DNA from 4 places in the Janthinobacterium sp. PSRC1-1 genome. Region 4 is predicted to be linked to each of the others. Evidence: predicted binding sites of a transcription regulator. Region 4 holds the regulator's gene; each other region holds the start of a gene.
The links. The regulator FNR, encoded in region 4, switches genes on or off when oxygen is low (the NO sensors DNR and NnrR bind a similar motif). The targets are predictions, from matches to a motif close to TTGATNNNNATCAA.
Positions count from the first base shown of each region.

Region 1: the regulator FNR is predicted to act here: its motif matches at 2,348-2,361, upstream of ACP7DW_RS22170 (lipid-binding SYLF domain-containing protein).
Region 2: the regulator FNR is predicted to act here: its motif matches at 4,911-4,924, upstream of ACP7DW_RS15390 (OmpW/AlkL family protein).
Region 3: the regulator FNR is predicted to act here: its motif matches at 3,815-3,828, upstream of ACP7DW_RS08105 (glycine-rich domain-containing protein).

Region 1 covers NZ_JAFCWK010000011.1:198,283-205,392, forward strand. The annotation lists gene ACP7DW_RS22155 (BON domain-containing protein) at 1-573, shown strand, start outside; gene ACP7DW_RS22160 (flavodoxin family protein) at 853-1,371, opposite strand; gene ACP7DW_RS22165 (nitroreductase family protein) at 1,434-2,108, opposite strand; gene ACP7DW_RS22170 (lipid-binding SYLF domain-containing protein) at 2,449-3,174, shown strand; gene ACP7DW_RS22175 (universal stress protein) at 3,630-4,067, shown strand; gene ACP7DW_RS22180 (bifunctional aminoglycoside phosphotransferase/ATP-binding protein) at 4,344-5,978, shown strand; gene ACP7DW_RS22185 (pyridoxamine 5'-phosphate oxidase family protein) at 6,130-6,597, opposite strand; gene ACP7DW_RS22190 (Hsp20/alpha crystallin family protein) at 6,937-7,110, shown strand, end outside.
Region 2 covers NZ_JAFCWK010000006.1:219,601-226,710, reverse strand. The annotation lists gene ACP7DW_RS15420 (YceI family protein) at 1-540, opposite strand, end outside; gene ACP7DW_RS15415 (hypothetical protein) at 567-830, shown strand; gene ACP7DW_RS15410 (YbaN family protein) at 1,041-1,478, shown strand; gene ACP7DW_RS15405 (methionine ABC transporter ATP-binding protein) at 1,803-2,612, shown strand; gene ACP7DW_RS15400 (methionine ABC transporter permease) at 2,605-3,279, shown strand; gene ACP7DW_RS15395 (MetQ/NlpA family ABC transporter substrate-binding protein) at 3,312-4,139, shown strand; gene ACP7DW_RS15390 (OmpW/AlkL family protein) at 4,228-4,845, opposite strand; gene ACP7DW_RS15385 (LysR family transcriptional regulator) at 4,995-5,891, opposite strand; gene fur (ferric iron uptake transcriptional regulator) at 6,144-6,581, shown strand; gene ACP7DW_RS15375 (MerR family transcriptional regulator) at 6,651-7,016, shown strand; gene ACP7DW_RS15370 (NAD(P)H-dependent oxidoreductase) at 7,076-7,110, shown strand, end outside.
Region 3 covers NZ_JAFCWK010000003.1:328,375-335,484, forward strand. The annotation lists gene ACP7DW_RS08095 (glutamine--tRNA ligase/YqeY domain fusion protein) at 1-1,711, shown strand, start outside; gene ACP7DW_RS08100 (CHASE domain-containing protein) at 1,913-3,757, shown strand; gene ACP7DW_RS08105 (glycine-rich domain-containing protein) at 3,946-4,632, shown strand; gene ACP7DW_RS08110 (hypothetical protein) at 4,714-4,953, opposite strand; gene ACP7DW_RS08115 (hypothetical protein) at 5,196-5,465, opposite strand; gene ACP7DW_RS08120 (hypothetical protein) at 5,671-5,931, opposite strand; gene ACP7DW_RS08125 (SDR family oxidoreductase) at 6,015-6,932, opposite strand; gene ACP7DW_RS08130 (CDP-6-deoxy-delta-3,4-glucoseen reductase) at 6,945-7,110, shown strand, end outside.
Region 4 covers NZ_JAFCWK010000019.1:24,831-31,940, forward strand. The annotation lists gene ccoN (cytochrome-c oxidase, cbb3-type subunit I) at 1-1,413, shown strand, start outside; gene ccoO (cytochrome-c oxidase, cbb3-type subunit II) at 1,429-2,043, shown strand; gene ACP7DW_RS26950 (cbb3-type cytochrome oxidase subunit 3) at 2,045-2,245, shown strand; gene ccoP (cytochrome-c oxidase, cbb3-type subunit III) at 2,238-3,158, shown strand; gene ccoG (cytochrome c oxidase accessory protein CcoG) at 3,163-4,545, shown strand; gene ACP7DW_RS26965 (FixH family protein) at 4,648-5,172, shown strand; gene fnr (fumarate/nitrate reduction transcriptional regulator Fnr) at 5,176-5,934, opposite strand; gene ACP7DW_RS26975 (response regulator) at 6,174-7,110, shown strand, end outside.

The sequences.
Region 1 (7,110 bases), on a different contig from region 4:
GTCAAGGATGGCGTGGTCACGCTGTCGGGATTCGCGCACAGCTTCGGTGACAAGATGCGGGCCGAACGCTGCGTCAAGGGCGTGGCCGGGGTGGCCGGCGTGGCCAACGATATCGAGGTCAGGCTGGCCGGCCAGGCCCGGCCCGATCCTGAAATCGCGCGCGATGCCGTGGCGGCCCTCAAGGCGCAGTTGCCCAGTTCGTCCGAGGCGATCAAGGTGGTGGTGCAGGATGGCGTGCTGCGGCTGGAGGGACCGGTGGCGTGGAATTACCAGCGTCAGCGGGCCGAGGAAGCGGTGCATGACGTGCGCGGCGTGCGCAGCGTCGTCAACCAGATCAGTTTGCGGCCCAGTGCCTCGGCCGGCGAAGTGCGGCAAAAGATCATTTCGGCCTTCCAGCGCAGCGCCACCGTCGACGCGGCCCGCCTGACCGTCGAGGCGCGTGGCCCGCGCGTGGTGCTGAGCGGCACGGTGCGCTCGTGGACGGAGCGCGAAGATGCCGAAAAAGCGGCCTGGAATGCGCCTGGCGTGACGGAAGTGGAAAACCACGTCAAAATCAATCCGACGCTGACATAGCCGTCGGCCTAGTGTCGCTGGTGTCGTGCCGCAGGGCGCAAGTGAAGCGGCATGTCCGCCTGCCCCTGGCTCTTTCTTGCGCCGTTCCTGCGAACGTTGCAGCACGGCGTGACGAATGGGCGCGAATGGGCGCTCTCGGTGGGCGCTCCTGGGATTGGCCCTGCCCGCTGTCATCTCGCATTGGCGTGCTGCCTTTGGCGGCTATCTATCTCTACCTAGGTGGGGTCGCCTGGATCGCGGCTATCTGCAAGGAATAGGCTGCCGCCTGGACGGTAACTCCTAGACGGGCGACAGCCGGGTGGCGAATTCGGGCGTCCTTTGTTCGAGGCGGCCCAGTTCTGCGGCCAGTGCCGTCAATTGTTCGATATGGTGGCCAGATCGCACTGCATGTTCGCGCAGGCACAGCCTGGCAATCGGTTCCTGGTGGCACAGCGCGGCCATTTCGTCGAGCGCATCGTCGCCGCCCCGTCCGCCCATGGTGCAAAACAGGCCAAGCCGGTGGAAGTGCTGGCGCTGCTGCTCGATATAGCTGCGCATGGGGGCGCTCATGTGGCCCGCCCAGACTGGGGTGCCCAGCACGATGAACGGATAGTCGGACGGATGCCGTTGCGTGGCGGCGATGGGTGCGGGAATGCGACGCACGGCATGCCATACGGCGCGCAGGAAGCCGCCGGCATTGCGGTAGGAGCGCAGCGGCTGCAGCACTTCGATATCCGCGCCGCATGCGGCAGCCAGCGCATGGGCGGCCTGGTCGGTCACACCGGTGCGCGAATAGTAGACGATCAGACAGCTTTTCATGGTGTATTCCTCCAAGGACAGATGGTGGCGAGGTGGTGCGAGGTCTGGGTGGCGGAGCCGCGTCAGCTGGCGCGACCGTTCGCGTGCCCGTCGGTCATGGGCGCCACAGACGTCGCGCGACCGGGAAAACCCACCGTCTGCGCCAGTATGATGCGCTGGGTGTCCCGCAGCCCCAGGACGTGCGCCAGCACCGGGCGGTCCACCCAGGCGCGGGCCACGGTCGCGAGGCCCTGCGCGGCGCAGAACAGGTAGACATTCTGGCTGATGAAGCCGGTGTCGAGCGCGGCATAGAATTTTTGCTCCCAGCGGGGAGCGTGCTCCATCTTGGCCAGATCGGCGACATATACCAGGTTGATGGGCGCGCCGGCGACGAAGTCTTGCCAGCCGGTGGCGGCGCGCACATCGCGCTGCCCCAGCTGGCGCAGTGCGCCGGCGGCAGGTTCGAACAGGAACAGCCCGTCTTCCTGGGCCACGTAGATATCGATCTCCTGCCAGTTCTTCGCCGATGGCGCGGTGCGCTGTCCCGTCTCCCGGCGGTTCACGCCGCAGGCGGCCCACAGCAGCTGCGCCAGCACCGGCGCCGGTACCGGGCGCGACGAGAAAAGACGCTCGCTGCGCCGCTGCTCCAGCACCTGGCGCAACGACTGGCTCAGCGGTGTCAGTGTGGTTTGTCCACTCTCGAGTGGCAGGTTGTGCAGCAGCGGATCGCTGGTCAGCAGGCTCGTTTCCGGACTCATGGCATGCTCCTTCCGATAGGGATGGCAGGTTCAGGGTCTGACAACTTCCAGGAGGCGGATGCCTCCGGATGTGGGTTCGACCCGCGGACCGGCGAAAGAGTTCGCGCTGTTTCGCCATGGCGCGGCACGTGCTGGCCTGCGGTACGGCGACGCCGAATAGCGCCTGCCAGGACACTTGGCAGACTGAGCATTTACCGTCTTGTTTCGCGTCAACTCTCGTCCATGCATTTTCCGCGCCTTTGTCGCACATCAAAGCGTCCAGCGCACGCCGTCCTAGTATGGTGCTTCCGCGCCGGTCATGGACGGCGCATCACGACAGGTTGCAAGCACAGGAGGACGTATGCATATCCAGCACCATATCAAGGCATGGCTTTTTGCCGGATTCATAGGCGCATTCGCCGGTGGCGCCACGGCGCAGTCCGGCGATGGCGCGGCTGCCAGGAATGAGGCGGGCGCCGAGACGGCGCAGACGGCGGCGCAGCGGGTGACGGAAGCGCTGGCCGTAGTGCGCCAGCTCGACGCGGAACCGCGCATGAAGCAACTGCTGCAGCAGGCAAAAGGCGTGCTGATCGTTCCTTCCTATGGACGGGCCGCATTGGGTATCGGTGCGCATGGCGGCGCGGGACTCTTGCTGTTGAAGCGCGCCGATGGCGGCTGGAGCGGCCCCGCTTTCTACAATCTGGGCGGCCTGACGGTCGGCTTGCAGGCCGGCATCGAAGGGGGGGCGATGGCGATGGTGCTTAACAACGACAAGGCGGTACAGGAATTCATGAAGAAGAATAACTTCTCGCTGAGCGCCGCCGCGGGCCTGACGGTGGTCAACTGGAGCAAGCTGGCCCAGAGCACGGCGGGCAACGGCGACGTGGTGGCCTGGAGCGCCTCCAAGGGCTTGTTTGGCGACGTGCTGACGGTGGGCTTGAACGATATCCGTTTCAATCAGCGCATGACCAATGCCTATTATGGCCGTGCGCTGTGGCCGCAGGATATCGCCGCCGGCACGGTGAGCAATCCGCAGGCCCAGCCGTTGCAGCAAGCCCTGGGCAGCGCATCCACGGTCGCCAGATAGGGCCAGCCTCGTTGCCGGCGCCATGCCAGTCATCTGTGGCGCCAGTAGCCGTGCTTGCTGCCTGTTCCGGCTCTGCCCTATTGGCAGGTGGCCGGGCAGCAAGACATCGCGGTAGCGAGCTGGTTGATGTTAACGCTAAGTAATCCTCAGGAAATTATTGTCAATTTATGACGAACAGAACCGGATGCTAGCAGCGGGCAAGCCTCGTCGGCCACCTTGCAGAGCGCCGGTTATGGAAGTCAGCAATCACAATAATCTATTGGGGGTTACTTAGAGCCTATTCCACTAGGGAGCGTCATCTGCTGGTAGTTCATCAGGAGCGTGGACAAGGCGTGAGAAGGATGCGTGGCGAGCCACGCGACGACGATCAACGCCGTCCCCGCTTCTGAGGGGCGCCAGCAGGGGATGTATTCATCTACCGGGATAGGCTCTTTGTACCCTGCAGGGAGCACGCCATGTTTCAACATATCTTGTTTCCCACGGATGGAGAAGCCCCGTCTCGTGCGGCGCTGGCGCAGTGCGTGGCGTTTGCGAAAGACTGCGGTGCACGGCTGACGGCCGTGCATGTCGTGGCGCCGTTCCACGTGCTCAGCACCAGCGCGGAAATGCTGCGCGATACGCCTGAAACCTATGTGGCGCATAGCCAGGCGCGTGCCAGGGCTTGTCTTGAGCAAGTGGCCGAGGCCGCTCGTGCGCAAGGCGTCGTGTATGAGACGCTGGTCATGGAACACGATGATCCCCATGAGGCCATTATCGAGGCTGCGCACAGCCGCCACTGCGACCTGATCGCCATGGCGTCGCACGGACGGCGTGGAATGCGGGGCATGCTGATGGGCAGCGAGACACAGAAAGTGCTGACACACAGCAAGGTGCCAGTGCTCGTATATCGCTGACAGGTAGCCCTGCGGCCTGTGCCATCGCTCCGATTGCGTTATGTGGATGAGCGCAGGCGGCCTGGGTCGCAGCCATGGGGAAGCATGCGATGCTGTGTCAGTGCGCCGGTTTCTCATGCGTTCTCCGGCAGAGGCCGTAGCCGGTTTGCTGGCGCGTCCTCGCTTCCACTGCTCACGCCGGGGGCAGGAAGGACTTTTGCAAGGCAGGCTCCATTGAATTTTTCGCTCGATGTACGGCAAGGTCCTGTGTCGCCAGGCAGGCAGGACCGCGCGGCCATGCAACAGGCCCGGCTCTTGCACCTTCTGGCGCGTCGCCTGGAGAGCGATGGTGCGCGAGCGCAACTGATCGAGACCGATATCTCCTGGATACTGCTGACGGGCGATTTGGCCTACAAGTTCAAGAAGGCCATACGGCGCGACGTGCTTGATTATGGCAGCCTGGCGGCACGGCGCGTGGCCTGCGAGGAAGAGTTGCGCCTGAATCGGCGCCTTGCGCCGGAACTGTATCTGGGCCTGGCGAGCGTCAGCGGCAGTTGCTCGCGTCCCGTCATCGACGGGCCGGGAACGGTGCTGGAGGTGGCCGTGCGCATGCGCCGTTTCGCGCAGTGCGCATTGTGGCAAGCGCGGCTTGACGCCGGACGGCTTGGAACGGCCGAGGTCAGGGGCCTTGCGATGCTGCTGGCGGATTTTCATGCTGGCGCGCCGCGCGCCGAGCGGGCGCAGCCTTGGGGGAGCGCCAGGCTGGTGGCTGCCCGTACGCTGGAAGACCTCGATGGTGTTGCCGCCCTGCTGAGTGGCAGGCGCCAGCGCACCTTGCTGGCGGAAATCGCCGGCTGGCTCCGGGAGCAACACCGGCGCCTGGCGCGAGTGTTTGCGCGACGCAAGGCTGAAGGCCGGGTGCGCGAATGCCACGGCGATTTGCATTGTGGCAATATCCTGACGCTGGATGGACGGGTTCGCGTGTTCGATGGCATCGAATTCAATGCGGGCTTGCGCTGGATCGATGTGGCGCAGGATCTGGCGTTCATCTGGATGGATCTGCAATGCCAGGGGCAGGGCGCCCTTGCCGCGCGCCTGTTGAATGACTACCTGGAACGCAGCGGCGACTACGGCTGCCTGGCCGTGCTGCCCTATTATCGGGTGCAGCGGGCGCTGGTCCGCTGCAAGGTTGCCTTGCTGCGTGCCGTGTCCGGCAAGCCTGGCCGCATCGCGGCGCTGGCCCGGGCGTCACGCTATCTGGCGTTCGCGCATGCGTGTGCCGCGCCTGGCGCGCCATCGCTGATCATTGCCCACGGCCTGTCCGGCAGCGGCAAGTCATGGCTGTGCGATGGGCTGGTCGAACCGCTGGAGGCAGTGCGCCTGCGTTCGGATGTTGAGCGCAAGCGGCTGCATGCCGATGCGGTGACAGTCGGCCCGACATCCTTGCCGGGTGCAGGCATGTATGACCGGGCCAGCAATACCGCCACCTATCGTCAGCTGGCGCGGTTCGCGCGCACGGGCTTGCTGGCCGGGTTCCCGATGCTGGTCGATGCCGCCTTCCTGGAACGCGAGCGGCGCCAGGTCTTTCGCCGTCTGGCACAGCGCTGCCAGGCGGCGTTCCTGCTGTTGCAGGTGAGCGCACCGGTGGCCTTGCTGCAAGCGCGTCTGGCCGCGCGGGCACAGGCTGGCAGCGATCCTTCCGATGCGGACCAGGCCGTGCTGGCCTATCAGATGACGCATGCCGGCGCGCAAGGATTGTCGGCGGACGAGCTGGACGAGGCTGTGGCTGTCGTCAACGACGTGGAATTTGGCGGCGAGGCGTTGGCAGCGCTGGCATCGCGCTTGCGCGAGCGCTTGCAGCGACAGGCGCGGGCTGTGCCCGACGGGCAGGGCACGGTACTCTTATCGGACAGGCAAACGCCCGTCCCCTGAGAAATGCCGCCACCGGCCCGCGATGATGGCCAGTACAGGCCGCTTTTACCGGAATCAGGCGTTTCCGCAAGGCGTGTCAGGCGGGGAGCGTCACACCCGCTGACACCTCCGGGCCATATCGTGTTCTCGCCCGTCAGGTCACTTCCTTCCGTCAGGCTACGTCGTACAAGGTGGTATGGCCGAAGCCTTGCTCATAGTCGAGCACGGAGATCACGCTGGGTGTGATGCGCAGGAAGACGGCGCCGGCCCATGGCAGGGCGTTGGTTCCCTGCATCATGTCCCTGATGTGCGGGAACCGCCGCAACATGCACTCGGACGCATGCTGCGTTTCTTCCAGGTCATCGATGATGCGCGCCGTGGCCGCCATGGACAGGCCCTGGATATGCTGCCAGTCCGCATACGGCTTGGTGATGGCCAGCGAGACTCTATTGTTGCCCTGGATGTTGCAGGCTTTCTGGCTGCCCAGGCCCACGCCGACATACAGCGTCAGCCCATCGTGGGCATAGCTGACCGTGGTCGCCTGCGGATAACCGTCCGGGCGTATGGTGGCCAGGGTCAGGTCGGGCACCTCGTCGAGCAGGTGCAGCACGAACTGTCGGGTGTGGTGGTCCAGCAGCATGATGGCGCTCCTTGATAGGTGAGTGGGGCGAACAGGGGACGAGCCGTGCATTCCAGCTTACCTTGGTTGCGGCGGCACCGCCTGAGCACACCTTGATCGATATCATGCCGGGCGCAGTTAATTTCTGAGGGACGTGTAATCGAGCTCAACAAGAAGGTGATTCTTTCAACTCGCTGTTTGAGCAATGGCAAGACGGCTTGTTTGACGCATGTCAGAGAGATACTGCCCGGGTGGCCTATGCTGGGAGAGTCGTCTGTCGGCGCACCTTCGGGTGCACATGTGAGACGGCGTAGCACGCGCAGACCATCTGCAGGCCCATCACATTCAAGGAGATTCGCCATGGCCAACACTTTAACGCCCTTTAATCCATTGCGTGACATTGCCCGTTTCGATCCATTTCGTGAAATCGAGGATTTTTTCCAGGACTATGCGGCACTCCCCAGGCTGCGCATGGCCGATGCCGCCCCACGTATCCGGGTCGATATGTCGGAGACCGAGCAGGCGTATATGCTC
Region 2 (7,110 bases), on a different contig from region 4:
CGTCAGGGTCACGTCATCGCTGACAGCTGGCGCATATTTGCCGGCGTTGAATTCCGAGCGCTTGATCTTGGCCGTGGCGTTGGCGCCGCAAGCGTCTTTTTTCAGCATCGGGTGCGGTGCGCAGGCGAACGAGGTGACGGTCAAGGTCACTGGCTTGGTCACGCCTTTCAGGGTCAGGTTGCCTTCCACGGAGGCCAGCTTGTCGCCGTCGAAATTGAACTTGGTCGATTTGTAGGTGGCGACCGGGTACTTGGCCGTGTCGAGGAAGTCTTCGCCCTGGATGTGCGAGTTGAACAGGGTCGAACCCGTATCGACGGACTTGGTGTCGATCAGCACTTCGACGGCGCCCGTCTTGGCGGCGCGGTCCAGCGTGACCTTGCCGGTGGTGTTATTGAAACGGCTTTGCTGCGTCGAGAAGCCCATGTGGGTGTACTCGAAACGGGGGAAAGTGTGGCTGCCATCGATGACATAGACTTCAGGCGCGGCAACGGCGGACAGCGAGAAGCCGGCGGCGGCGATAAAAGCGAGCAGTTTTTTCATTGTGGATTCCTGATAAAAAGTGGAGGATGTCAAAACCGCAAGCAGCTGCAGGCGAGCAACGCATGCGGCTGATTGTCTGGCTTCAGTTACAACAGATTATGCATGGCATGAAGATCGATGTAAAACGCAAAATATACCTAGTTAGCATCGATAAAATCGATAATAACGATGATGATGTCCACGACAGCGCCTACTGCTGCCGATTATTGTCTGCATTGCCCAAAATATCCAGCGTTATCCGGCGCCGCAGCATGCATCAAATGAGAATGATTCTTGTTATTATTCTTTAGGCTAGGTATCATCGCGGCCCTGGCGTGCATGCAGCGTCGCCTTGATTCCTCCATAATAGAGCCAAAAACAGAGCCGAACCCAGAGCAGAAAAACATGACGGCCACCCGCCACGATACGAGCACAGTGAACTCGCACCCCACCACCTCCCCGTCCCGCAGCCAGGGCATGACAGCCGGCGCCTTCGCCTGATGCAGGAGCCGCACGCCCGGATGCCATTGCGCGAAGCGCACGGCGTGCGCCTGCGCCGCTGGGCCTGGACCGCCGCTGGCGCCTTGATGGTGCTGCTGGGCATCATCGGCGCCATGCTGCCCGTCATGCCGACGACGATTTTCCTGATCCTCGCCCTGGCCTGCTTCAGCCGCGCCTCGCCGCGCCTCGAGCACTGGCTGCTGCAGCATCCCCGCTTCGGCCCGCCGCTGCGCCAGTGGCGCGAACACCGCGCCGTCTCGCGGCGCGGCAAGGCCATGGCTTGCCTGGGCATGGCCATCGGCTTTGTCGCCATGTGCCTGGGCCATCCGCCGTGGTGGGTCATCGCCATGGTGGGCGCCATGGAAATCGCCGTCCTCGTCTACCTGTTGCGGCGTCCCGAAGGCCCTGCCGCCAGCGGAGCAGAATCTGCCCGCGAAGACGGTAGCGGCGGGCAGTAAACGGCCGCGCCCACATCAAAAAAACGGCAAATCAGCCGAACTGCACATAAAAACACCGCGACGCCCACGCGGCGCGCGTCGAACTTTTCACCAGGATGCGGCTCCACTGCGCCCGTCCACGCGATTAAATTCGGCAGGAGCGCCAATTTCCCGCTTTTTCAACTTGAAAACGGGCGCATAGACATTATTTGCATATTCAAAGCAAGATTCTGTCGTAGGAGTAATAACACGATCGGAGGTATACTACGCAACCGACGTAGCAGGCCGGGCGATTTGGCCCCTGCAAGCAAGCCTGTCACGGTCCAATAAAAAAGGAAACACTGCATGACCACACCACCCCGTACGCCGGTGATTCGCATCGATGGCGCGAACAAGACCTTCGCGCTGCCCAAGGGCGAACAATTCCACGCGGTCAAATCGGTCACGCTGGACGTCTATCCCGGTGATATTTTCGGCCTGATCGGCAAGAGCGGCGCCGGCAAATCCACCTTGCTGCGCCTGATTAACCTGCTCGAGCGTCCCGACAGCGGCACCATTACCGTGGCCGGGCGCGAACTGACGAGCCTGAGCAAGAGCGAGCTGCGCGACGCGCGCCAGAATATCGGCATGATTTTCCAGCAATTCAATCTGCTGCAAAACGCCAGCGTCTTCGACAACGTCGCCTTCCCCTTGAAAATCCATGGCACGACCAAGGGCGAGCAGATCGCCGCCAGGGTCGAGGAATGCCTGGCGCTCGTCGGCTTGTCCGACAAGCTGCACAGCTATCCGGCGCAATTGTCCGGCGGGCAGAAACAGCGCGTGGCGATTGCCCGCGCCCTGGCCAGCCACCCCGACGTGCTGCTGTGCGACGAGCCGACGTCCGCGCTGGACGCGGAAACCACGCGCGCCCTGCTCGACACGCTGCGCGACATCAATGCGCGCCTTGGCGTGACCATCGTCATCGTCAGCCATGAGCTGTCGGTGCTGGGCGCCATCTGCAACAGGGTCGCCGTCGTGGAAAACGGCGCCATCGCCGAACAATTCGAGTTGAGCGACACGGCCACCCCGCGCAAGACGGCGCTGGGACGCGAGCTGGCGTATTACGGCACCGAGGCGTTTGAAGCCACCGCATGGAAGGATGCAACACATGTTTGAAGAATCGATCAATAACGTCGTCAACCTGCTGCCGGAAATCTGGGTCGCGCTGGGCCAGACCATGACCATGCTGGGTATCGGTCTCACGGCCGCGATCCTGATCGGCGGCCCGCTGGGCATTGTGCTGTTCCTCGTCTCGGAAGGCCAGTCGCTGGAAAACCGCCCGCTGTCGATGGTCCTGGGCTGGCTGGTCAATACCGTGCGCAGCTTCCCCTTCATCATCCTGCTGGTCGCCCTGACGCCGTTTACGCGCATCATCGCGGGCACCTCGATCGGCCCGCTGGCAGCTGCCGTACCCCTGTCGTTCGCCGCCATCCCCTACCTGGCACGCCTGGTGGAACAGAACCTGCGCGAAGTGCCGCGCGGCGTGATCGAGGCGGCGCACGCCATGGGCGCGTCGGAAATGCAGATCATTTTCCGCGTGCTGCTGGTCGAAGCGCGCTCCGGCCTGGTGCTGGCGCTGACCGTGCTGTCGATCAGCTTCCTGTCGTATTCGGCCGTGGCCGGCGTGGTGGGCGGCGGCGGCATCGGCGACCTGGCCATCCGCTACGGCTACTACCGCTTCGAGACGGACATCATGGTCGTCACCGTGGCCATCCTGATCGTGCTGGTGCAAACCATCCAGTTCGCCGGCACGCGCATCGCCAAGCGCCTCGACAAACGTTAATTCATCTTCAGTATTTCAGTACAAGGAAAAGCATGAACCATCTTCGCCGCAATCTGCTCCTGGCAGCCGCCAGCCTGGCCTTCGCCACCGCCGCCCACGCCAAGGACCCGAAAGAACTCGTCATCGGCACCAGCTCCGGCCCGTATTCGGACCAGCTGAAGCTGGGCATCAAGCCGATCCTGGAAAAACAGGGCTACAAGGTCCGAATCGTCGAATTCAACGATTATGTGCAGCCGAACTACGCGCTGGCCGAAGGCTCGCTCGACGCCAACGTGTTCCAGCACATCGTCTATCTGACCAAGTTCGCCACCGATAACAAGCTGCCCTTGAGTTCCCTCATCACCGTGCCGACCATGCCGATCGGCCTGTACGGCGGCAAGCAAAAAACCCTGGCGGAAGTCAAAAACGGCGCCACCATCACCATGCCGAACGACCCGACCAACCAGGCGCGCGCGCTGGTGATGCTGGCCAAGATGGGCTGGATCAAGCTCAAACCGAACGTCGACCCGCTGCGCGCTTCCGAGCGCGACGTGCTGGAAAACCCGAAGAAGCTGAAACTGGTGCCGCTGGAAGCGGCGCAGCTGCCGCGTTCGCTGGCCGACGCCGACTACGCTTTCGTCAATGGTAACTTCGCCCTGGCCGCCGGCATGAAACTGACCTCGGCCCTTAGCGTGGAAAAGATCTCGGACAGCTATATCAACCTGGTGGCCATCCGCACGGCCGACAAGGCCAAGCCATGGGTCAAGGACCTGGAAGCGGCCTACCGCTCGCGCGCCTTCCTCGACGCGACGAACAAATACCTGGCCGGCTACGAAAAGACGGACTACCAGCTGGCGCTGGAAAAGACGCTGAAAAAATAAACCGGCGCAGGCAATGCAAAAAAGGACGGCCAGGTGCAAACCCGGCCGTCCTTTTTTATTGTCTGCGCCACGCGGGCGCCATCGCTATTTAGAAGCGGTAGCCGACGCCTACGCCGATCAGGACAGGGTCGATCTTGACTTCGCTGGCCTTGGCGGCACCGACGAAGACGTCGCTGCGGATCTGGACTTTTTTGATGTCAAAGTTCAGCGACCAGTTTTTGTCCAGCTTGTAGTCGACGCCGGCTTGCAGCGAGAAGCCCCAGCTGTCATGCTCCAGGCGGCCAGCGCCATTCAGCAGTTTCACGCTCGAAATGTTCGTATAGTTCACGCCTGCACCGACGTATGGGCTGAACTGTTTTTCAGGCATGAAGTGGTATTGCAGCGACAAGGTCGGCGGCAAATGCTTGAACGTACCGATATTTTGGCCACCCAGGGTGACGTCATGCTTTTGCGGATACGTCAGGATCAGCTCGGCAGCGATGTTTGGCGTGAAGAAATACGAAATATCGATTTCAGGAATCGTCTTGCTGCTGACGTGGATCGTGTCCGATGCACCGACGCCCAACACCGGCGTGGATTTGTTGGCAGGATCGATGTGCACGGCGCGCGCGCGCACCAGCCATGGGCTTTCCTGCGCCATTGCATTGCCGGCGAATGCGCCGATGGCGGCCAGGACGATTGCTGCTGCAGTTGCGGACTTCTTCATTCTAGTTCCCTCTTTTTGTCGTTAAGTAACGCTGCGAAGTCTAAGAGTGCAGTGCAACAAAAACTTTGATCCACATCAAATAGTGCTAGATGGCATCATCAGAGGGATTTTTTTCTTTACCCAGGTCAAGAAAATGCGGCATTGCAAAATCAAACCACCTCGGCAAACAGGCTGGCGAGCCAGTCGGCAAACACGCGCACGCGCGGCGACAGTTGCCGCTGATGGGGATACAGCACGGACACGGGCAGCGGGTCGGGACGCATGGCCGACAACACTTCCACCAGCTCACCGGCGGCCAGCGCCCGCTCCAGGTGGTAGCGCGGCGCCTGGATCAAGCCCAGGCCCGCGCGGCAGCAGGCGTGATACGCGTCGGCATTGTTGACGGAGACGGTGCCCGGCAAGGCCACGCTGTGTCGCTGGCCATCCACCTTGAAATCGAAGGGCCAGACCTTGCCCGTCTGGGCGGAAAAGAAATTGACGGCGCGGTGGCCATCGAGCTGCGCCAGATTCTTCGGCGTGCCGTGCGCGGCCAGGTAGGCGGGGCTGGCGCATGTTACCTGTTCCAGCAGCGCCAGCCGGCGCGCCACCATCGACGAGTCGCTCAATTCGCCCACGCGCAGCACGCAGTCGACGCCTTCGCGCACCAGGTCGACGAGGCGGTCGCCCATGCCGATTTCCAGTTCGATCAAAGGGTAGCGGGCGCAGAACCGGTCCAGCACGGGCAGGACGAAATGCATGGCCAGGGTCGCGTGCAGGTCGATGCGCAGCTTGCCGGCCGGCTGCTGCATCGCCGAGGAAAACACGGCTTCCGTTTCTTCCAGGTCCGCCAGCAGGCGCGCGCAGCGCTGGTAATACGCCTGGCCATCGGGCGTGGGCGTCACTTGCCGCGTCGTCCGCTGCAGCAGGCGTACGCGCAGCCGTGCTTCGAGTTGCTTGATCGCATGCGTGACGGTCGCCTTCGGGTAGCCGAGGTCATGCGCCGCCTGCGTGAAACTGCGCAGCTCGACGATGCGGGTAAACAGACGCATCGCATCAAATCGGTCCATGCCCCCTCCATTGTTATTGCCTGCTGCACAGTGTAGCGATTCGAGCGCCATTTTTCCATCTTGAACGATAGTGCTGCTACAACTTGCCCGCCACGCAATGGGCACTTGCGCCGATGTCACTGGTTTCCCAACGGGCTACACCGCATCCTATTTCCAGTGCGCACATGCGAATGGTAATGATTATCATTTGCGATATAATGCAGGTTCACGCTTAAGCGCTCGCTCAGGCGATCATAAAAAGGAATGGGAGACATGGATATATTGAGGGAACTGCGTGAATCGGGCTTGAAAGTGACCATCCCCCGCTTGCGGATTCTGCAGCTGTTTCAAGAAGGCGGCATCAAGCACCTGAGTGCGGACGATGTCTACAAACTCTTGCTGGCTGAAAAGATCGACGTGGGCCTGGCCACCATCTACCGCGTGCTGATGCAGTTTGCCGAGGCGGGCATCTTGTTTCGCCGGCATTTCGAATCGGGCCACGCCGTCTTCGAACTCAATGAAGGCCAGCACCACGATCACCTGGTCTGCACCGGTTGCGGCAAGGTCGATGAATTCGTCGACGAAGGCATCGAATTGCGCCAGAATGAGATTGCCACCGAGCGGGGCTTCGTGCTGCACGAGCACGCGCTGTCGCTGTACGGCACCTGCGCCGAGTGCACGGCGAAGAAAATTCCGCCGCGCCGGGCCTGAAGCTGCCTGGGCCGCCAGGGCGCCGCTGCCTTGCGGTAAGATTCGCTCACGCTTGAGAAAGGATCACCCATGTACATCGGAGAAATCGCCCGCCTGGCGGGCACCTCGCCCAAGGCCTTGCGCCACTATGAAACGCTGGGCTTGCTGGGCGACGTACGCCGCTCGGGCGCCTACCGCGTCTACACGCAGCAAGACCTGGCGCAAGTGAGACTGATACGCCAGGCGCAGGCGCTGGGCTTCCGCCTGGCCGAACTGTTGCCCGTCCTGGCCGGCGACGAGACCGACTGGGCCGCCCTGTCGCGGCACATCGCCGCCAAGCGCGCGCAGATACAGCAGGAGTTCGCCCGCCTGCGCCAGCTCGACGCGCAACTGGCCGACATCGACACGGAAATTCACGACTGCCTGGCGCGCCAGCACCTTTCAGCGGCCGCTTGACTCTGCCACTAGGGGCAGGCTTTAGCATGCAGGCTGTTCTTTAACGGAAAGCCTGCAGCATGCCAAAAATAGCCCCCAAACGCGTCTTGATCAT
Region 3 (7,110 bases), on a different contig from region 4:
TAACATCATCGAAGCCGACCTGGCTGCCGGCACCCACGTGCGTCCCGGCCTGCCCCAGGTGATCACGCGTTTCCCGCCGGAGCCGAACGGCTACCTGCACGTGGGCCACGCCAAGTCGATCTGCGTCAACTTCGGCCTGGCACGCGATTACGCCGGCCAGTGCAACCTGCGCTTCGACGACACCAACCCGGCGAAGGAAGAGCAGGAATACGTCGACACCATCATGGACAGCGTGAAATGGCTGGGCTTTGACTGGGAACCGAAGCATGCCGATGGCCAGAGCCACCTGCACTACGCGAGCGATTATTTCGACCAGCTGTACGCGATGGCCGAGTACCTGATCACGGCCGGCTTTGCCTATGTGGACAGCCAGAGCGCCGAAGACATGGCCGCCAACCGGGGCAATTTCGGCCAGGCCGGCAAGAATTCGCCGTTCCGCGACCGTCCGCGCGACGAATCGCTGGCCCTGTTCCGCGCCATGAAGGCGGGCCAGTTCAAGGATGGCGAGCACATCCTGCGCGCGAAGATGAGCGAAGATGCCATGAGTTCGCCGAACATGAACTTGCGCGACCCGGCCATCTACCGCATCCGCCATGCGCATCACCACCGCACGGGCGACGCCTGGTGCATCTATCCGATGTACGACTACACGCACCCTATCTCGGACGCGCTGGAAAACATCACGCATTCGATCTGCACGCTGGAATTCCAGGACCACCGCCCGTTCTACGACTGGCTGCTGGAAACCCTGGCCGCCGGCGGCTTCTTCCAGCAACCGGTGCCGCGCCAGTTCGAATTCTCGCGCCTGAACCTGACCTACATCGTCACCAGCAAGCGCAAGCTGCGCCAGCTGGTGGAAGAGCACATCGTCGACGGCTGGGACGACCCGCGCATGCCGACCCTGGTGGGCATGCGCCGCCGCGGCTATACGCCGGAAGCGATTCAATTGATGTGCGAACGCACGGGCGTGACGAAGTCCGACGGCTGGATCGACTACAGCGTGCTCGAAGGCTGCCTGCGCGAAGACCTGGACCCGAAGGCGCCGCGCACGGTGGCCGTGCTGCGTCCGTTGAAACTGATCATCGACAATTTCCCTGAAAACGAGAGCGTGGAATGCACGGCGCCCGTGCACCCGCACTTCCCGGAACGGGGCTTGCGCACCTTCCCCATCTCGCGCGAGCTGTGGATCGAGGAAGACGATTTCATGGAAGTGCCGAACAAGGGCTATTTCCGCCTGTATCCGCCGATCGACGACAAGCCGGGCAGCAAGGTTCGCCTGCGCTACGGCTACGTGGTCGAATGCACGGGCTTTGACAAGGATGCAGACGGCAAGGTCATCGCCGTGCATTGCACCTACTTCCCGGACAGCAAGTCGGGCACGGAAGGCAGCTCCACCTACAAGGTCAAGGGCAATATGCACTGGGTCAGCGCGCCGACGGCGATTGCCGCCGAAGTACGCCTGTACGACCGCCTGTTTACCGACCCGCAGCCGGACGCGGGCGGCAAGGACTTCAAGCTGGCCCTGAACCCGCTGGCCAAGGACGTGGTGCAAGCGTGGCTGGAACCGGGCGCGGAACTGGCCCAGCCGGAACAGCGCTTCCAGTTCGAGCGCCACGGCTATTTCGCGGCCGACCGCGTCGACAGCCAGCCGGGCAAGCCCGTCTTCAACCGCATCGTCACCCTGAAAGACAGCTGGCAGCCGGCAAAATAAGCCGTCATGTTGCTCACAAAAAAACCGCTGCGGCGGTTTTTTTTCGTTCCCAACAGAAATATTGCCTGTTGACTATATTCACGATAATTTTGTATATTAGGCAGCTATTAAGCAATTTGCAATGTCGTTAGTGCTTGTGCAACTTGGTACAGCCTCCAGCACACAGGCGGCACCCGATTCCTCTTCCTGATGCGGATGGCGATGTCTACTACTGCCGGCAAACACTTATCTGCTGAAAAAAAACCGCTCTGGCTGCTCGGCGTCGTGATGTCGCTGATGGTGGGCCTGCTGTTCTACATGGCCGCCTCGCTGTCGATCGAAAACGATGCCAGCGAGCTGTTCAACAATCTGTCGCGCAATACCCAGAAAAACATCGCATCGCGCCTCAAGTCGTATACCAACTTGCTGCGCGGCACGGCCAGCCTGTTCCACGCCAACGAACACGTGAGCCGCGAGCAATTCCACCGCTACGTGGCGAACCTCGCCTTGCAACAGAACTACCCGGGCGTGATGAATCTCAATTACAGCCGGGAACTCGACGAGTCGCAGCGCGCCGCCTTCGAAACGGCCATGCAGCGCGACTATCCGCCCGGGCGCGACGACTATCCGGCGTTTGCCATCCATCCGCCCGCCCCGCGCGCCCGTTATTCCGTACTGGTGTACATCGCGCCGATCGCCAGCACCCCGGAAAAGTATGGCTATGACATCGCTTCGCGGCCCCTGATCGCCGAAGCGCTGGAACAGTCGCGCGATACCGGGCAGCTCAGCAATTCCGGCGTACCCGTGCCGATGGATGGCCGGCCGCAGCTGACGGGCATGGCCATGCGCCTGCCCGTGTACCGCTTCGGCATGCCGACCGGCACGGTGGAACAAAGGCGCGCGGCCTACCAGGGTTCCGTCGGCATCGGCTACGACCTGGTGACGATGATGCGCAGCGCGCTGGCCGACATGCCGGTACGCAATGTCCGCCTGACCCTGTTCGATATCGGCCCGCAGGCGCGCGAGCCGCTGGACTTGCCGCACGACATGCGCCCCATCTTCGACAGCACGACGGCGGGCATGCATGCGCCATGGTGGCTGCCCGGCAACTCGGGCCGCTACCTGAGCAGCACGATGCTGATCGAACACAATGGCCGCGTCTGGCAAGCGCTGTTCAGCGTGCGCAAGAGCGACCTGTACACGCGCTTCGACGCCTTCCTGCCGTGGCTGGCCCTGCTGATCGGTTTTGCCAGCACCATGCTGCTGTACCTGCTGTTCCACGCCCTGGCGTCGTCGCGCCGGCGCGCCATCCAGATGGCGACGGGCATGACGGAGGAATTGCGCGCCAGCCAGATCCGCCTGCAGCTGTCGCACCAGAAACTGCGCCGCCTGGCAGCCCACGCCGACCGGATCAAGGAAGAGGAGCGCAAGCGCATCGCGCGCGAAATCCACGACGACCTGGGACAGAACCTGCTGGTCTTGCGCATCGACGCCGACATGCTCGCCTCGCGCACGCAGCGCCGCCACCCGCGCCTGAACGCCCGCGCCCGCTCGACCCTGGAACAGATCGACGCCACGATTAAAAGCGTGCGGCAGATCATCAACGACTTGCGTCCCACCGTGCTGGACCTGGGCGTGAATGCGGCCGTCGAATGGCAGGTGGCGCAATTTCGCCAGCGCACGGGCATCGCCTGCGAAATCAGCGAGAGCCATGACGATATCTATTTGAGCGACCAGTGCGCCACGGCCCTGTTCCGCATCCTGCAAGAGTCACTCAGCAATATTTCCCAGCATGCGCATGCCAGCCGCGTGCAAGTCAAGCTGGAAAAGTGCCGCGACACCGTATCGATGAGCGTCAGCGACAACGGCGTGGGCGCGGCCATCGACGGACGCAACAAGCTGGGCTCATTTGGCCTGGTGGGCATCGAGGAGCGCATCAAGTTACTGGGTGGCACTTTCTACATCGAAAGCAGCCCCGGCGCAGGCATGCGCGTGCATGTCAGCGTGCCGCTGGGCGCGGACGCCACGGCGTTTCCCTACCAGGAAGATGGCCGGGCCAGCGCCTGACAGCCACATCCCGCATGAAACACGCTGCGCTTGCGTATTTTGTAATTAGATGCAGTATTGATGTAGAACAACTCAGCGCCAGCCCGCCATGGGCCAGGCATTCCTCGACTATTTACCAGGAGTACACACCCGCCGCTCTCCCTTGTTGCACTGTATTTCCCACAACGCTCTTTACCACAAGGACATTCATGGATACGAACGACAGTTTCAAGGCAATTGCCGATTTGAATTTGGACGCGATCAAAGTCAAGCTGATGCACCGGGAGTCAGGCGAAGGATGGAGCCTGGAGAAGGCCAATGCGGTGGAATTCGAATACCGGCGTTTCCTGATCCTGATGAAACAGTTTCCGCAAGAAGAAACGGCGCCGCTGATGGATGTCGATACCTTCTGGCACTACCACATCCTCGACACTCTGAAATATGCGGCGGACTGCGAACAGGTGTTCGGCTACTTCCTGCATCACTTTCCGTACATCGGCCTGCGCGGCGAAGACGACGAAGCGGCGCACCAGCGCGTGGGCGAGCGCATGAAACAGCTGTATGAGCAAACGTTCGGGGAAGATTATATCCGCGCAGAAACGGCGTATTCAGGGCGCGCCGTACAGGCGGCGTATTCAGGACGGGCCGTGCAGGCCGCGTATTCAGGGCGTGCGGTACAGGCGACGTCCTACTCGGGCCGGGCCGTGCAAACGGCGTTTTCCAGCGCGGCGGTGCAGGCGACGGCGTATTCAGGGCGCGCGACGGGCTCTGCCAGCACGGCATTTTCCAGCGCGCCCGCCACCTTGGCAGCAGCGCTGCTCAAGTCGTCTTCGAGCGGCCTGGAAATGGGGCGTTTCTATGTCGATCGTCCGGTGCTGAACCGCGACCCGCAATAGCAAAAACAGATGTGGCTGCCGCACGCGGCAAGCCTGACTTACCCAGACGGCACCTCTCAGTTTGCCGTCTGTCAGGCGCTCTTAGGCAGCCATCAACTCGCGCAGTTCACGAATGCTGAAATCGCTGATTTCATGCATCCGGATGAGGATCGTGGCGCCGATCGGCAAGGTGTTGTGACGAATCTTGCTGATGACCGGTGGCGCCACTTCCAGCGCTCGCGACAGGGCGGCATCGTTTTTCAGTTGCAGCTTGTCGATGATCGCATCGAGGACGCGATTCGGGTTGTAGGTAGGCAAAGAGGTAATTTGTTTGAGAGACATGATCGAAAATCCGTACTTGTTGTATTAAGGCAAAAAGAAACCGAATGTCTCTTCTGCAATAATTCAGGGTAAACACACTAAAAAGCGCCATCACTTATGCGGCTTTTAGGCCACAAACAATATAATACACGCTATTGTTGATTTTTGCGTAACTTAAAGCAAAATTGTGATAATTGAAGAGAATTGACGCACTTGGAATGTGCTAGAGGATAACTCAAATCGGAAAAATTTGCTGCACGTCATCAATTTTTACGATGAGCAACACCGCCGTGCATCAGCCAGGCTATGGCCATGAGGGTGCCCAGGCGGGCCATGTCGGCGGATAAATGCCAGCCTTGCGCGGCCAGGCCGGCCGGGGTGGCCGGAAGGCAAGTGCCGGGGAAGGCGTCCAGGCAGCACCAGGCCAGCTGCCGGCGAATTTCATCGGGCGGCGGTGGCGGCTGCAGCGCACGTTCGCGACGCCGCATATAGGCGCGCACCTGTTCCTTGCTGGGGTGACTCGTAGCTCGCATGGATCGCTCCTGCTGACGGAAACTGCGTCGCGCTAATTGTAGATGCCGAGCCCGCCACAACTAGCCAGGACGCGTGACGACATTGCTCACCATATCGCCAGCGCGCCATGATGCGTTTGCGTTGCATCAAATGGCAAGGCCCCGGTGTTGCGCCGAAGCCCGCACTGCGCCATGCTCCAGCGGCCTGGCGGCCAATAGCTGGCTCTTATTTCTTTTGCTGGCGCACGCGCTGTTGCTGTTTTTCCTGCGTTTGCTGGCGATTCTGCTTGCGCTCGAACAGGGTGACCGCATCTTTCTTGGCTTGCTCGGCGGTACGCATTTCCTCATGCGCATCGTGCGGAACAAAAAATTCGGCATCCTGCGCCGCCACGACCAGCTTGATGGCGGCGTCGTCGTCGAGGTCATACAGTTCCGTCAGGACGGTGGTGACCTCGTCCAGGTATTCTTCGTAAGTGAGGGTGGTCATGCTGTAGTCCTTAAGTGAATGGCGCGCCGCCGCAACGGCGCGCTGCGCACCGGTCCGGCAAAGTGCGCAGATAACCGGCCATTTTACCCGATGCCGGCCGTATCGGCAGACAGCGACTGCAAGGCATCGGCCACGCGCGCGTAGCGCAGGCGCACGCCCAGCTCGCGTTTGAGGCGCGTATTGTGCAGGCGGCGCGATTCGGACATGAACGACAACAGCATCGGCGTGACCACTTGCCGCAGCTCGGCACGCGGCAGGCGCGGCGGGCGCGGCAAGCCAAACGTATCGGCCACAGCATCGAAATATTCCGCCATCTTGAGTTCGCTGTCATCGCTGGCGTGATACACGCGTCCCGGTTTGCCGCGCCACAAGGCCCGTTCGATGATGCGCGCCAGATCATCGGCATGGATATGGTTGGTGTACACATCGTCGCCAGCGGCCAGGGCCGGCGTGCCTTCGCGCAGGCGCTTCAGGGGCAGGCGATCATCCGCATAGATGCCGGGCACGCGCAGGATGGCCACGCTGGCGCCGCGGCGCGCGCCCCAGCCCCGTAAAACCTGTTCCGCATCCACGCGCCGCTTCGCCCGCGCATTCGCCGGCGCAACCTGCCGCGTTTCATCGACCCAGGCGCCGCCGCAATCGCCATATACGCCGCTGGTACTCACATACACCAGGCGCGCATGCTCGGGTAAAATGGCGACCAGATTGCGCGTGCGCCGGTCCAGCAAGCCCGACGACAGGGGCGGCGCCAGGTGCACGATCGTCGGCGCCAGTCCCGCCAGCCGTTTCAGGCTGGCGCGGTCGTCGAGGTTGGCCACGATGGGCACGGCGCCGGCTGCCCGCAGCTGCGCGCAACGCGCCGGCTGGCTGGTGACGGCAAAGACGCGAAAACGCGCCGCTAGCTGCGGCAGCAGCCGCAGGCCGACGTCGCCGCAGCCGAGGATCAGCAGGCGCGGCAAGCCCACCGGCTTGCGCAAAGAGTGCATTAACATATTTTTCATCTCAAGGATTGTATGACTTTTCAAATTACTGTTCAGCCCAGCGGCCACCAATTCAGCTGTGAAGCGGACGAAACCGTCCTGTCGGCGGCGATCCGCGCCGGCGTGGGCTTGCCATACAGCTGCAAGAGTGGCGCCTGCAGCTCCTGCAAGGGCAAGATCGTGTCCGGCAATGTACAGC
Region 4 (7,110 bases):
AACTATAACTACAAGATCGTGAAGCAATTCGCGATCGCTACTGTGGTATGGGGCATCATCGGCATGCTGGTTGGCGTTATCATCGCCGCTCAGCTGGCCTGGCCTGCCCTGAACCTCGACATACCATGGCTGACATACGGACGCTTGCGTCCGCTGCACACGAATGCGGTAATTTTCGCCTTCGGCATCTGCGGCCTGTTCGCCACCTCGTACTACGTTGTCCAACGCACCTGCCAGGTGCGCCTGTTTTCCGACAAACTGGCCGCCTTCACCTTCTGGGGCTGGCAAGCGGTGATCCTGTGCGCCGTCGTCACCCTGCCCATGGGCCTGACCCGCGGCAAGGAATACGCCGAACTGGAATGGCCTATCGCCATCCTCATCGCCGTCGTCTGGATCGCCTACGCCATCGTGTTCTTCGGCACACTGATCAAGCGCAAGGTCAAGCACATCTACGTGGCCAACTGGTTCTTCGGCGCCTACATCCTGGCCGTGACGATTTTGCACGTGGTCAATGGCGCCGTCATGCCAGCCTCGTTCACCAAGTCGTATTCCGCCTATGCGGGCGTGCAGGACGCCATGATCCAGTGGTGGTACGGCCATAACGCGGTGGGTTTCATCCTGACCGCCGGCTACCTGGGCATGGTCTACTACTTCATCCCGAAACAGGCCGAGCGCCCCGTGTACTCGTACCGCCTGTCCATCGTCCACTTCTGGGCGCTGATCTTCACCTACATGTGGGCGGGTCCGCATCACCTGCACTACACGGCATTGCCTGACTGGACGCAATCGATCGGCATGGTCTTCTCGCTGGTCCTCTTGGCACCAAGCTGGGGCGGCATGATCAACGGCATCATGACCCTGTCGGGCGCCTGGCACAAGCTGCGCACCGATCCGATCCTGAAATTCATGATCGTCTCGCTGTCGTTCTACGGTATCGCCACCTTCGAAGGTCCGATGATGTCGATCAAGACCATCAACTCGCTGTCGCACTACACCGACTGGACCGTTGCCCACGTGCATGCGGGCGCTCTGGGCTGGGTGGGCTTCATCACCATGGGTTCGATCTACTATCTGCTGCCACGCCTGGCGGGCCGCACGCAGATGCACAGCACGCGCCTGGTCGACGTGCACTTCTGGGTGGCCACCATCGGCATCGTGCTGTACATCGCCGCAATGTGGATCGCCGGCGTGATGCAGGGCCTGATGTGGCGTGCGGTCAATCCGGACGGCACCCTGACCTACACCTTTGTCGAGAGCGTGAAAGCAACGTATCCGTACTACGTGGTGCGCGTGGCCGGTGGCCTGCTGTACCTGTCGGGTATGTGCATCATGGGCTACAACACCTGGATGACCTTGCGCGGCAGCAAACTCCCCGTCGCCCGCATTCCGGAACTGAACGCGGCGCACGCCTGATAGGAGCAAAAGCAAATGAAATTTTCACATGCATGGATTGAGAGAAACCCCTGGCTGCTGATCGCCCTGGTCACGGTAGTGATCAGCATCGGCGGCGCCGTCGAGATCATCCCCCTGTTCTTCCAGAAGAGCACGACGGAACCGGTCGCCGGCCTGAAGCCGTATTCGCCGCTGCGCCTGGCGGGCCGCGATATTTACGTGCGCGAAGGCTGCTACAACTGCCACTCGCAGATGGTGCGTCCGCTGCGCGCGGAAACGGAACGCTATGGCCACTATTCGGTCGCTGGCGAGTTCGTCTACGACCGTCCGTTCCAGTGGGGTTCCAAGCGCACGGGGCCGGATCTGGCCCGCGTGGGCGCCCGCTACAGCGATGAATGGCACCGCACGCACTTGAACAACCCGCGCGACGTGGTGCCCGAGTCGAACATGCCGGCCTACCCATGGCTGGCGAAGACCAAGCTGGTGCCTGACGACATCATGCCGAAGATGCGCGCCCTGCAACGCCTGGGCCAGCCGTACAGCGATGCGGAAATCACCGCCGGCCCGGCGCAGCTGCAGGACAAGACGGAAGAAGACGCCCTGGTCGCCTATCTGCAAGGCCTCGGTACATTAATCAAAACAAGGAATTAGCATGGCAATCGAGAACCTGTTTGACAGCGCCAGCAGCGTCATGACGGTGGTTTCCTTTACGACGTTCGTAGGCATCCTGTGGTGGACGTTCAGCCGCAGCAATAGCGACTTCGACGCGGCGGCGCGCCTGCCGTTCGACGACGAAGCGCTCGACTACGCGGCCGATGCCGCACCGGCACAAGGGGAGCGCAACCATGGCTGACTTTACCAATGGCTTCTGGAATATCTACATCGTCGTGCTGTCCCTGCTGGGCATCATCGGCTGCGGCGTGCTGCTGTACTCGCAGTCGAAAATCAAAGTGGTCGAAGGCGCCCCTGCCGACGGCACCACGGGCCACGTCTGGGACGAGGACTTGAAGGAACTCAATACGCCGATGCCGCGCTGGTGGATGTGGTTGTTCTACATCACCATCGTCTTCGCCCTGGCGTATCTGTTCCTGTACCCGGGCCTGGGCAACTATGCCGGCAGTCTGGGCTGGAAATCGACGGACCAGTACGAGGAAGAGCTGAAGAAGGCGGAAGCCGACTACGGTCCCCTGTTCAACAAGTACCTGAGCCAGGACTTGAAGACGGTGGCCGCCGATCCGCAAGCGCATGCCATCGGCCAGCGTTTGTTCCTGACCTACTGCGCGCAATGCCACGGTTCGGATGCACGCGGCAACAAGGGCTTCCCCAACCTGACCGACAAGGACTGGCTGTATGGCGGTGAACCCGACATCATCAAGACCACCATCATGCATGGCCGCAATGGGCAGATGCCACCGATGGGCGCCGCCCTGGGCTCCGAAAAGGATGTCGAGAACGTGGCCCATTATGTGCTGAGCCTGTCCGGTTCCACCTCGGACCCCGTCAAATCCGTGCTGGGCAAAGCCAAGTTCGGCGCCTGCATGGCCTGTCACGGTGCCGATGCGAAAGGCAATCAGATGCTCGGTTCACCTAACCTGACGGACAAGATCTGGCTGTACGGCGGCAGTGCTGATACCATCATGGAAACCGTACGCAAGGGACGCAGCAACACCATGCCGGCCTTCAGCGATTTCCTCGGCGAGTCCAAGGTCCACGTGCTGTCGGCGTATGTCTGGAGCCTGTCGAATCCCCAGACGCCCGTGAAATGATGTAATGGAACCTCAAGTCATCAAGATGTATGCGGCCCGCGAGCAGATCTACCCTCGCGAGGCCAAAGGACGCTACGCTACCTGGCGATGGGTATGCGTATGGCTTACCCAGCTGGCGTTCTACGGCTTGCCGTGGTTGACCTGGAATGGCAGGCAAGCCCTGCTGTTCGATTTGACCACGCGCAAGTTCTACATTTTCGGCGTCGTGCTGTGGCCCCAGGATTTCATCTATCTGGCGGCCCTGCTGATCATCTGTGCGTATTTGTTGTTTCTCGTCACGGCCATCGCCGGGCGGGTGTGGTGCGGGTTCTCTTGCCCGCAAACGGTATACACGGAAATCTTCCTGTGGGTCGAACGCCGCATCGAGGGCACGCGCAGCGCGCGCATGGCCCTCGACAAGCAGGGACCGTCCGTGCGCAAGGCCGTCAAGAAAACGGCCAAGCACCTGGCATGGGGCGCCATCGCCCTGTGGACGGGCTTTACCTTTGTCGGCTACTTCACGCCGATCAAGGAACTGGCGCAGTCGGTGACCACCCTGAACTTCGGTCCCTGGGAATGGTTCTGGGTCTTGTTCTACAGCCTGGCAACCTACGGCAACGCGGGCTGGCTGCGCGAACAGGTGTGCAAATACATGTGCCCCTACGCGCGCTTCCAGAGCGCCATGTTCGACCAGGACACCCTGATCATCACCTACGATGCCAAGCGCGGCGAACCGCGTGGCGCCATCAGCAAGAAGGCCGGCAACAACGACAAGCTGGGCGACTGCATCGACTGCACTCTGTGCGTGCAGGTGTGTCCGACCGGCATCGATATCCGCAACGGCCTGCAGTATGAATGCATCGGCTGCGCCGCCTGCGTCGATGCCTGCAATACCGTGATGGACAAGGTCGACCGGCCGCGGGGACTGGTACGCTACAGTACCGACCATGCGATGGAAAACAACTTCAATTCGAAGCAGATCCGCCAGCGCGCCATGCGCCCGCGCGTGCTGATCTACACTTCCATCCTGGCCCTGATCATCATCGCCGTGTGTACGTCGCTGGCGCTGCGCACGCCCCTGAAAATGGACGTGATCCGCGACCGCGGTTCGATGGGACGCGAAGTGGAAGACGGCATGATCGAAAACGTGTACCGCTTGCAGATCATGAACACCTCGGAGCAAACCCAGCATTTTAAAATCAGCGCTTCCGGCTTGCCGGGCCTGACCTTGCTGACACGCGAAGAGGTGACCTTGCAGCCGACGGAAACGCTGGGCTGGCCGATCCGCCTGCGCGTACCGCACGGCGTGGGAGAAAAGGGGTCGAACAAGATTGCGATCGAATTGCACTCGCTGGACGACCCGTCGCTGCATGTGCGTGAAAGCGCGGTCTTCATCGTGCCACGTTAACAAGGAAAGGCGGACGGGGACCGGGTGCCCTCGCCGCCGCCACGAAGTTGCAGGAAGGCCGGTCCCCATGCGGGGACTGGCTGATTAAACAGGAGAAATATCATGTCCGACAGTCTCAAGCTGCAAGCCCCCGTTGCACCGTGGTACAAGCATCGCTGGCCTTGGCTGCTGATGATCGGTCCCGGCCTGTCGGTTGTCGTCGGCAGCTTCATGGGCTATATCGCGTTTACGCAGCCCGATGCGCTGGTGGTGGGCGACTATTACAAGCAGGGCAAGGCGATCAACCAGGATTTGAAGCGCGACACGATCGCCAGCGACCTGGCGATGGATACCAGCCTGTCCTATGATGTGGCGTCAGCGCGCCTGAGTGGCTCCGTGCACAGCTTCGGCAAGGCCTACCAGGGTCCGTTGCAGCTGCATCTGGCGCATGCGACCCTGCCGGAAAAGGATATCAAGCTGCTGGTGCAGCCCGATGCGGCCGGCAATTTTTCCGTCGCGCTGCCGATGCTCGAGCGCAGCCGCTGGCAAGTACTGGTGGAAAACGACAAACGCGAGTGGCGCCTGTCCGGCATCTGGACTTGGCCGCTGCAGCGCAGTATCGCGCTGCACGCCGATGAGGAACTGTAAGACTTACTTGCAGACGTCCGTGCCGGCCGTGATGGCTTTCAACTTGGCGGGCTGCAAGATCTCGATCTCGCGGTTGGACACGCGCAGCCAGCCTTCCTTCTTGAATTTCGACAATAAACGGCTGACGCTCTCGATGGTCAGTCCCAGGTAATTGCCGATTTCCTCGCGCGACATGCGCAGCTGAAATTTGCTGGCCGAATAGCCACGCGCTTCATAGCGCGAGGCCAGGTTGACGATAAAGGCGGCAAAACGCTGGGTCGCCTGCATATTGCCCAGCAACAGCATGACGCTTTGCTCGCGCGTGATTTCCTGGCTCATCATGCGGTGGAAATGGCGCAGCAGGGTCGGCATATTGCCCAGCAATTGTTCCAGGCTGGAAAAAGGAATTTCACACACTTCGCTGTCTTCCAGCGCCACCGCATTACAGTGGTGGCGATCGGCGCTGATGGCGTCCATGCCCAGCAGTTCGCCAGCCATCTGGAAACCCGTCACCTGCTCTTCACCGCCCGGATTGATCTGGTACGTCTTGAAGTGCCCCAGGCGGATCGCGTACAGGTTCTGGAACGAGTCGCCGATACGGAACAGCGAGGCGCCGCGCACGATCTTGCGACGGCGGCCGATGATCTGGTCCAGCCTGTCCATGTCGCCCACATCGAGGCCCATCGGCAGGCACAATTGATGCATGCTGCAGGTCGAGCATCGCGCACGCAACGCTTCCACGGTCACTGTGGGCATGGTGGGAGTGAGTAGCGCTTCAGTCATGTCGGTACCTTTTAGAAAATGCAATAACAAGTTTACTGCATACAGGGTTGCCGTGTGCCAATTTCACCGCATTTCGGCCGAATAAACGACGTTCTGACTTTGATTATATGGCAACATCGTCAAAAGCCCATGCGGGGCGGGCCATTTGCGCGGCACCGCTTGCAAAGTTAATGTATTGATAGGAAAATTCCTGACAGCATTATCTGCCGCCTGTGCCGCACGGTACTGAAAAGGAAATCATGAAGCCTCTCGGCATCAAAGCAAAAGTCGCGCTGGTCACCAGCCTGACCTCGATCGCCATGATCGCGCTGGTCACCATGATACAGGTGCAGCACATGCGCGCCGACTTCACCCGAGTACTGCTGAGCCAGCAGTCTGCCCTGATCACCCGCACCGCTGCCGAACTCGACGACAAGCTGGGCATGCTGCTGCAGATCGTCACCCTGACGGCCAGGCAGCAGCCGCCGGAATTGATCGCCCGGCCCGCCCAGCTGCGCGAATACTATGCGCGCCGCTCGATGCTGGTACTGTTCGACGACGTGCTGGTGCTCGACGCGCAGGGCGTCATCGTGGCCGACATGCCGGAAGTGGCGGGGCGCGCCGGCATCAACGTCGCCGAGCGCGAGTATTTCCAGACCGTGCTGCGCACGCGCCAGCCCATGATCACCGAACCGATGCTGGGCAAGTCGAGCGGCATGCCCATCGTGCAGATGGCCGCGCCCGTGCTCACCGCCGATGGCCAGGTGGCCGGCGTCGTGATCGGGGTGCTGCGCCTGTACAAGGACAACCTGCTGGGGCGCCTGCGCTCGGAAAAGATCGGCAAGAGCGGCTATTACTTCATCCTCACGCGCGGCGCCGTGCCGCGCTACGTGCTGCACCCCGATACCGACCGGCTGCTGCAGCCGCGCCTGCCGAACGCCAACCTGACCACCACCGAGTTGCTGAAGCAAGATGGCGAAGGCAGCATGGTCAGCACCAACAGCCGCGGCATCACGGCCGTCAACAGCTTCAAACGCCTGAAATCGGTAAACTGGCTGCTGGCCGCCTCGCTGCCCCTCGACGATGCCTTCGAACCGTTCGATGGCGTGCTGTACCGGCTGGTGCTATGGAGCATCCTCGCTTCGCTGCTGGCCGCGTTTATTCTGGGCTGGGTCACCGTGCGCCTGCTGTCGCCGC